2 regions of the Bacillus sp. LH1 genome follow, and region 2 is predicted to be linked to the other one. Evidence: predicted binding sites of a transcription regulator. Region 2 holds the regulator's gene; the other holds the start of a gene.
The links. Region 2 encodes LexA, which represses DNA repair genes until DNA is damaged. Its sites were predicted from a motif close to CGAACATATGTTCG; they were not measured.
Positions count from the first base shown of each region.

Region 1: uvrB (excinuclease ABC subunit B) is a predicted target of LexA. The motif match lies at 2,670-2,683, and genes of this name have one in related genera.

Region 1 is NZ_CM175007.1:5,017,063-5,022,095, forward strand. It holds gene uvrA (excinuclease ABC subunit UvrA) at 1-616, opposite strand, end outside; gene uvrB (excinuclease ABC subunit B) at 622-2,598, opposite strand; gene ACX9TM_RS26050 (DUF4362 domain-containing protein) at 2,749-3,180, opposite strand; gene ACX9TM_RS26055 (hypothetical protein) at 3,226-3,846, opposite strand; gene ACX9TM_RS26060 (MerR family transcriptional regulator) at 3,843-4,604, opposite strand; gene ACX9TM_RS26065 (hypothetical protein) at 4,705-4,932, opposite strand.
Region 2 is NZ_CM175007.1:3,593,843-3,598,875, reverse strand. It holds gene ACX9TM_RS18580 (DUF1700 domain-containing protein) at 1-505, shown strand, start outside; gene ACX9TM_RS18575 (DUF4097 family beta strand repeat-containing protein) at 506-1,309, shown strand; gene lexA (transcriptional repressor LexA) at 1,400-2,020, opposite strand; gene ACX9TM_RS18565 (YneB family resolvase-like protein) at 2,162-2,818, shown strand; gene ACX9TM_RS18560 (DUF896 domain-containing protein) at 2,864-3,103, shown strand; gene ACX9TM_RS18555 (bifunctional metallophosphatase/5'-nucleotidase) at 3,143-4,726, opposite strand; gene ACX9TM_RS18550 (phosphate/phosphite/phosphonate ABC transporter substrate-binding protein) at 4,912-5,033, shown strand, end outside.

The DNA of each region.
Region 1 (5,033 bases), 1.4 Mb from region 2:
CTTCAATGGAATGCTTCTTGTTTTTATCTAACGCAATATCTTCAGATACATCAAGCATTTCACCGTCAACGCGAACACGAACATATCCTTGCTTCTTAATATCTTCAAGTACTTTTACATGCGCACCTTTACGCCCAGAAACGATAGGCGCTAACACTTGTAATTTCGTACGTTCAGGATATTCAAGAACACGGTCTACCATCTGCTCTACCGTTTGTGACGTAATTTCAATGCCATGATTCGGACAAATTGGCGTACCAATTCGTGCAAATAATAAACGTAAGTAATCATAAATCTCCGTTACCGTTCCGACAGTTGAACGTGGGTTACGACTCGTCGTTTTTTGATCGATTGAAATTGCTGGTGACAATCCTTCAATCGTGTCCACATCCGGCTTATCCATTTGTCCTAAAAACTGGCGCGCATACGCAGATAACGATTCTACGTATCTGCGCTGCCCTTCTGCATAAATCGTATCAAATGCTAATGATGATTTCCCCGAACCAGACAATCCCGTTACAACGACAAGCTGATTTCTCGGAATGGTTACATCAATATTTTTTAAGTTATGTGCTCTAGCACCTTTTACAACGATAAAATCCTTGCTCTTACTCACTTTTTTCACCCTTCCGCTTTTAATTCTAATAGTAAATCTCTTAGTTCAGCTGCACGCTCGAAGTCTAACGCTTTTGCTGCTTCTTTCATCTCTGCTTCCATCTTCGCAATTGTCTTTTCGCGCTCTTTTTTCGTCATTTTCTTAGCAGGAGTTGCTTCGTATGTTTCTGTCTCTTCAGCAGCTGTCGTTGCACGGATAACATCACGAACGCCTTTTTGAATCGTTTTCGGCGTAATACCATGCTCTTCATTGTAAGCTTCTTGTATACTACGACGACGCTTCGTTTCTTCAATCGCAATTCCCATAGATTTCGTTATACGATCTGCGTACATAATAACGCGGCCGTTTTCATTACGCGCGGCACGACCGATTGTTTGAATTAATGAACGTTCTGAACGTAAGAACCCTTCCTTATCAGCATCTAAAATCGCTACAAGTGATACTTCTGGAATATCTAATCCTTCTCGTAATAAGTTAATACCGACCAGTACATCAAATTTACCGAGGCGAAGATCGCGGATAATTTCAATACGTTCTAACGTTTTAATTTCAGAGTGAAGATAGTTAACTTTAATTCCTACATCTTTTAAGTAGTCCGTTAAATCCTCTGACATTTTCTTCGTTAAAGTCGTAATTAATACACGTTCATTTTTTGCAATACGATCTTGAATCTCTCCTAATAAATCGTCAATTTGCCCTTCAATTGGTCGTATATCAATTGGTGGATCTAAAAGCCCTGTTGGACGAATAATTTGTTCTATTACTTCTGGCGACTGCTCTAACTCATACGGTCCTGGCGTTGCTGAAACATAAATAACTTGATTCGTTTTCTCTTCAAACTCATCGAATGTGAGCGGTCTATTATCTAAAGCTGACGGCAGACGGAATCCATGATCCACAAGCACTTGCTTACGCGCTTGGTCCCCGTTATACATCGCTCTTACTTGCGGTACTGATACGTGCGATTCATCCATAACGATTAAGAAATCTTTCGGGAAATAGTCTAATAGCGTATACGGCGTTGCCCCCGCTGGACGAAGTGTTAAATGACGGGAGTAGTTTTCAATACCTGAACAAAATCCCATCTCGCGCATCATTTCTAAATCATAACGTGTACGCTGTTCTATACGCTGCGCTTCTAACAACTTGCCGTTATCATTTAATTCCTTTAAACGCTCTTCTAATTCTTTTTCGATATTTTCAATAGCGACCTTCATCTTTTCTTCACGTGTAACGAAGTGAGATGCTGGGAAGATTGCTACATGATCACGTTCTGCTAATACTTCACCTGTTAACGCATTTACTTCACGAATACGATCGATTTCATCACCGAAAAATTCGATTCGAATACAATGCTCATCAAGTGATGCCGGGAAGATTTCAACTACATCTCCTCGCACACGGAATGTACCACGCTTGAAATCAATATCATTACGTCCATACTGTACATCAACAAGTTCACGAAGCAATTGATTACGGTCTTTTTCCATACCAACTCGAAGCGAAACAACTAGCTCGCGGTATTCTTCTGGAGAACCTAAGCCATATATACACGAAACACTCGCAACAATAATTACATCGTCCCGTTCAAATAATGCAGACGTTGCCGAGTGACGCAATTTATCAATTTCATCATTAATTTGCGCATCTTTTTCAATAAACGTATCTGTTTGTGGTACATACGCTTCTGGCTGATAATAATCGTAGTAACTAACAAAATATTCAACTGCATTATTCGGGAAAAAGTCTTTCAACTCACTATATAACTGACCTGCTAACGTTTTATTATGAGCCATAACAAGTGTTGGCTTTTGCACTTCTTTAATGACATTTGAAATCGTAAATGTCTTACCCGTTCCTGTTGCTCCAAGCAACACTTGCTTTTTCTTTCCACTATTAATTCCCTCTACAAGCTTCTCTATAGCTACCGGCTGATCACCTTGCGGGGAATACGCTGAGACAATTTCAAATTGACGTTCCAAGAAAATCCGACCTCCTCATAAAAATCTGTATTATTATTTTACCACGAATACCTATAAAAAACCTAAAAAAACGAACAGATATTCGGTAAAGTTTTCGACAATATACACATAGAAAAAGGAAGGAGTAAATACTTCCTTCCTCTACTAACTCTATTTTTTTGATACATATAATAAGTCATATCCATTGCGTCCATCTTCATTCATACAATCCGTTAACCGATAAGTACTTTCTGATTCGCGCTGCTCTTTAACAATACTTTTACAACTATCTTTATGTAATCCTTTATGGTCACCAGCAAACTTGTCTTGTCTACTATCTAACACATAAAGGATATCTTTCCCACTATGCTCTAACGTTTGAAAAACCGGGTCACCTTCATCGGTATACTGTACAATTCTTATTTTATCAACTTCCCCTTGATCAACGTTCATAACGAACTGTTCGAATTTATCTAGATTGGAAGTTCCTACTCCCTTTACAATGACATCATTCTTCTTATCAATTGTAGTGCTAGATGGTGAACATGCTACTAAACTAAAGAGAAATAGACATATACAGCTGATTCTTTTTTCTATTGTCATCCTCTCCTATAAAAATTATTTGTATACCAGAAAAGCTACTTTCAACTATGAAAGTAGCTTTTCTTTTCCTTTCTCCTTCTTCGGAAAAATCACATATGAAAATGAAATTGCTGTATCAACTAAAAATACAATCGCCCACACTTGGCTCACGCGACTTGCAGCTTTATTTAAAACGATTCCCGATTCTAACCAATTACCCCATTGTTCAAATGGAATAAATCCATACGCGAAGAAAAAGAATATGTGCACACCAACGAATAAAACAAGATGTAATACCCAATTTTTTATTTCCTGCTTTGCATAGGCCATGCCTGTTAATTCTACCTGTTCTTCAATAATAGGCGCCGGTTCATTACGCCATTTCGCAACTGATTTTTGTGCAAATATATCAAGCTTCTTCAAATCCTTTTTCCCGTAGAAAACTGCATACAATAAAATAATTACAGTAATAATTTGAAAGTTAGAGAACTTTCCTGTTTGATAATAGTCCACTACTCCTAAAGTTAAAATAAACACTTCATTTACGAGGAGTACAATTCCCATAATAAAACTCGCCTTTTTCAAACGGAATCCGTAGCGAAGTGAAAAGAAACCGATAGCTGATAACCAAAATACAATTTCTGCCCCAATTAAAAAATACCAACGATATTCTGCGAGTATGCTCATTTATCCTTCTCCCTTTCATCATAAATACGAAAAGCCTCATCCATATACACTAAAAGTTCTTCTTCAATTGGATACATGCTCATTTTCTGTGAATCTTCCTTCGATTTTCTAACTTCCCATAACTTATCTAAAAACGCTTCATCACCATTGGCCATTTCTAAACACTTCTGCATTAATCTCTTCATTGCCCCTTGTACCTCATCACTAGCAACTTCTTTACCGTCTTTCATAAAAGTGCGTAATTGCTTTAATAAATCTACCCATTCTAAAACATTCGGATCTTCCTTACTCATGTTTGGTAAATTATGAAGCAATTTTTGTTCTTCCTTTGAAAATACTTCATTTTGAAATATTTCACGTATACGAGGAGACTGCTTCGAAAGCTGAATCAGTTCAAACATAACTTTCCAATCGAGTTCTCCCTCCACATCTACCGAATAAACAACTGCTTGTAAAACACTCTCCATTCGATTAAATTTCTTTTGTTCTTCCTGTACAAACCGAAGTTGTTTTTCAAGCGAATTTTTTAAATCCAGCTCACCTTTTACTAACATATTCGCAGTTTCTTTTAATGAAAATCCCATTTCTTTTAAAAATAAAATTTGTTGCAAACGAATAACGTCACTTTCACTATATAACCGATGTCCACCCTCTGTTTTTCCGCTCGGCTTTAATAAATCTATTTGATCATAATAACGTAGTGTACGTACTGTAACCCCTGTTTCTCTCGTCAATTCTTGTATTGAAATCACTACCATCACCTCTTCCCTTTCATTATAAAAGATGACGTTACGTAACTTTCAAGCTTTTTGTAAAAAAAATACAAAAAGCTGTTTATACAAAATGTATAAACAGCTTTTATGGAAATAACCCCTTTTGTATGGCGCGCCCACAAAATAAAATAAGTGCTCCAACAACAACACTCGTTGCCGTTTTATGATAATGGGCTAATAATAATAAATAATACGATAAACCTACAGTACCAATCATAATACAAATACTCGGCACTGGATTACGAGAAAAGTTTTGCATTCCCCAAAGAAGCGAAAATATAGCTGTAGCGACACATAACACCGGTAATCCCATCCCAGTTCCCCTTTTTCTATCTATTATTCCTTGTTGCTAACACACTCGTTGATGCGATACTAATTAATAAATCAAAACCAATCCTTATATATTTAAACGTT
Region 2 (5,033 bases):
TCTTAGAAAGTTACCAGAGGAAGAGAGGCAAGATATTTTATTGGATTATGAAGAGCACTTTCAGTTTGGACTAGAAGAGGGGAAAACTGAATCGGAAATAATACAGGGCCTTGGTTCTCCGAAAGTAATCGCGAAAGAATTACTTGCGATGTATCGCTTCGATGAAATGAAAAAAAATCCATCGACTTCAAATGTGACAAGAGCTGTTATGGCAGCGATTGGACTTAGTTTGTTTAATTTTATTATTGTGTTAGGCCCGTTAGTCGCAATTATTGCTTTTATATTTTCTTTTTGGATCGGTGGTATTGCTAGTGTAGTAACACCATTTTTCGTTATTGGAAAAGTATTTATGGGTACTTTTATATGGTTGGATCTTTTCGTTAGTATAACGTTTGTTGGGGTAGGTTTATTGTTATGTATTATCGCTTTTTATAGTACAAAGTGGTTTAAGAGATTGTGTGTACGATATGTAATATGGAACTTCAAAATGATAAAAGGAGAGTAAATGATGAAAAAACTATTTTTAATCGCTATCGCTTGTATCATTATTGGAGTAATAGGAATTTCCCAAACATATGAAAAAGCAGTACAAACTGCTGAAAAAGGCGATAAAGAAAATGTAATTAAAAACGAAACATTAAAAAATATAGAAGTTAAGTTAGATGCCGGGGATATTATTGTCCAAAAATCTCCTGACTCTTCTTTTTATGTAAAGCAATCGGGAGATGTACGTAAACAAGAGATTCGTATCGCAGAAGATGGTGACACATTAAAAATTATTGGGGAAAGAGAAAAAGGTGCTTCATTTGATTTTTCTTTTTACGATTTTAGGTTTCAAACGTCTAAATTGACTCTCCTTGTGCCCGAACGCTCTTACCAAGATGTAAAAGTAAATTCATCTGCTGGACAAATCGAAATGAGTGATGTGAAAAGTGATAGCGTAAGTGTTAGAACACTTGCTGGAGAAGTAGAGTTGAAACAAGTAACGGCTAAGAATGTGGAGGGATCGACAAAAGCTGGTGAGGTGAACTTTAAGAAGGTATTAGGGAAAGTGACCGCAAAAACAACAAGTGGGGAAATAAATATTCAAGATCATGATTCTAAGTATAATCTAGAAGCCAGTTCAACTGCGGGAGATATAGATATTACTTTATCGGAAAAACCACAAGATGCGGTAATTACTGGGCAAAGTGCTGCTGGAGATGTAACAATTTTTAATGAAGAAAATAAAAATGTAACAATTGGAAATGGCAGTAAAAAGATTAGCGGTAAAACGGCTGCGGGAGATGTGACGATTGAAACTCGTTAATAAGAAATAGAATGCATGGAAATCTATCAAAATACAAAAAGAAGATAATTACCTTATTTATATACGGTAATTATCTTCTTTTTGTTATTTTTAATGTAAATCACGATATACGCCAATTACTTTCCCGATAACTGACACTTGTTTTAAAATGATAGGTTCTAATGAAGAGTTTTCTGGTTGTAGACGGAAATGGTCTTTTTCTTTATAGAAACGTTTAACTGTTGCTTCGTTATCCTCTGTTAAAGCGACTACAATTTCACCATTATATGCAGACTGCTGTTGGCGAACAACAACTAAATCTCCATCGAAAATACCAGCTTCAATCATACTATCTCCAGAAATACGTAACATGAACACTTGGTCTGCTCCAGCAACAATACTAGCTGGAAGTGGGAAATGTTCTTCTACGCTTTCGACCGCTGTAATTGGTAACCCAGCAGTGACTTTTCCGACAATTGGAACTTGAATAACAGATTGTGTTTCCGTATCCATTCGGTCTTCACCTAAAATTTCAATGGCACGTGGTTTTGTTGGATCGCGTCGAATGTATCCTTTTTCTTCTAATCGTGATAAATGTCCGTGCACTGTAGAACTAGAAGCGAGGCCGACTGCTTGACCAATTTCACGTACGGAAGGTGGATATCCTTTTTCTTGTACTTTTAGCTTAATAAAGTCGAGAATGTCTTGCTGGCGTTTCGTTAACTTTTCCATGTTTTCTAACACCTCGTTTTCTTTCATTTTTCTTATTAATAAGTATAACATGTGAAAAAACATTCTACAAACATAAGTTCGAACAAATGGCGGATTTATGTTACACTATAGGGAAATAATAGGGAGAAAGAGGGGTTCAAAATGAATGCAATTATTTATGCACGTGTGAGTACAACGAAAGAAGCGCAAGAAACATCATTATTACGTCAAAAAGATGAATTATTGCATTTAGCTGAGCGCTATCAAATGAATGTTACTAAGGTGATTGAAGAGCAGGCTAGTGGATATACAATTGAACGTGACGGTATATTAGAGGTGTTGGATACAATTCGAGACGAACAAATTGATGTGTTACTTATACAAGATGAAACGCGTCTTGGTAGAGGAAATGCGAAGATCGCGTTAATGCATTGTTTACATAAAGAAGGCATAAAAGTATATACGCATACACATAATGGTGAATTACAATTGTCGGATTCTGATTCAATGGTATTAGATATTATTGGTATTGTTGAAGAATATCAAAGAAAGATTCATAATTTGAAAATTAAACGAGGTATGCAACGTGCAGTAGAAAAAGGTTATCGTCCAGAAAAAAATTTAAAAAATCGTCATTTAAGTGTAGGAAGAGAGAAAAAAGAAGTGCCAATTGAGGAAATTGTACGTTTGCGAAAAAGTGAACTCACGTTTGAAGAAATTGCAGCAACATTACGTGGATTTGGTCATAATGTTTCAAAGGCGACTGTACATCGTAGATATGTAGAGTATACGAAGCAATTGCTTGATAAAGAAGAGTAACTATTGTATGATAATAATCAGTTTTGATTAGAAGGGGGATTCGAGATGATTAATCACGAACTCGTTGAACGCATTAACTTCTTAGCGAAAAAAGCAAAAGCTGAAGGTTTAACTGAAGAAGAGCAACGTGAGCGTCAATCGCTACGTGAACAATATTTAAAAGGATTTCGTCAAAATATGTTAAACGAACTTAAAGGTATTAAAGTTGTTAACGAAGAAGGTACAGATGTTACACCGACGAAATTAAAAGCTTTAAAAAAGCAAGATAATGCAAAATTAAATTAAAAGATGGGCGAAGCCCATCTTTTTTATATGTAAAAATCGTTATTTAATAACTTTCCAGTTGTTATTAACTGTTGCTTCTATCGTTTTATGTTCCAATATATAATTAGCGATAAGTTCAGACATATCTGTGGGTATATCTTTTACTACCGGTTTGTTTTGAAACATAAAGAAATTTCCCCCGCCACTTGCACGATAATTATTCATTACAACGTCATATTCTTCATTCATATTAAGAGGAGCACTGTTATGCTGTAAAGATTCTACTCTTTCACCAATTGGTTTTGAAATGTTTAATACGTATGAAATCCCTTCCCACATATCATAATTATAATGTTGTGGCTTTGGTTCTATGTAGGTAGGACTTACGGTGATGGATCCATCTGTTTTTAATGTGAAATAAGAAGCAGAGAGTTCAAGAGCATTTTTTATATCCGCTCCAGTTATTCTAATTACTTTTAATGTGTTTGGATAAATATAATTAGAAACGATGTCACGCATTGTTACATGTTCCGGGAAACCTGGAGATGTATTATGGAACAAACTTGTACAAGAAATTGATACATTAGCTATATCCATCTGTATTTTATTTATGAATTCGATAAAAGGATGATCATGCAAACGAGTTTGCATAGCATCTGAAATTTGCATATCCCCCTGAATGATTCCAATAGGTTGATCAAGCCACTTTTGTGTTTTCTCTTCGTAATCGGCTACCAATGAAAGTACATCTTGGTCAGCCTCAACTCCTTGTACAGATAATAATTCAGAAGAACTCTCTTTTTTAACCCATTTATGTTTTGTTTTTTCGAATGTTATTTTTACTTTTCCAACTGAGTTTCCATTACATCCGGTCTGTAAAATTGTTACACCGTTAGCCATTGTGTGAGCAATTTCCCGGTGTTGGTGGCCTGTTAATAAAATATCTATGTCGTCAATTTCATGGCACATTGCATATCCTTGGTTTTCTCCTGTTAAAACTTCAGTCGGTACCCCGGTTTGTAAATCTCGTTCAACTCCCCCGTGATACGCTACGACTAGTAAATCTGGTTTCTCATGTTTGCGAATGTAAGAAACCCACTTTTTCGTTGTTTCTAATGCATCTTCAAATTGTAAGTCTCTAATGTGATGGGGTTGTTCCCAATTGGTAATGTAGTGCGTTGTCACCCCTAAAATAGCAATTTTTATATTGGATTCAATCTGTTTGATTATATAAGGTTTTCCGAAATAAGGTTTCTTTATGTTTTTATCTAAAATGTTTGCTGATAGGTACGGGAAGTTCGCAGTAGTCACAGCGTTATTTAATATACCCATCCCGTAATTAAACTCATGATTGCCGATAATTGCAGCGTCATACTGTAAGTAATTTGCTAATAAGGACATTGGGTTTTTTTTGTTTTTTTCGTATGTAACATAATGATAAGTAAATGGTGTTCCTTGAATAAAGTCGCCATTATCAATTAAAAGAACGTTTGTATTTTGGGAACGTTCTTTTTTTATAAGAGTAGAAATTTTAGCTAAACCAAGTTCTGCTGGGGAGTTATCTTGGTAGTGAATAGGATAAACAGTGCCATGTATATCGCTTGTTAATAAGATGTTTAAAGTTACAGTTTGATTTTGTTCCAATATGACTCACCTTTTCTATTGTTATCTTCCAATTCATCATATCAAATATGTGAAGAGAATTTTAATGTGAGTGTATAGAATGTGTAAAGATTCTGTAAATAATCAATTATTTGTAAAAATATGTGATATATTTCTTCATGTTTATGAAAGGTTATTTTATAACAATGAAAAATGGAGGCATTAATATGTTGAAAAAAGTTTTTGCAATGAGCACAACAGTTGTACTAGCAGCGGGATTATTAAGTGGCTGTGGAACGAAGGAATCAAGTGCAAGTAAAAATGAAGATACGAAAAAAGGGTATGTACC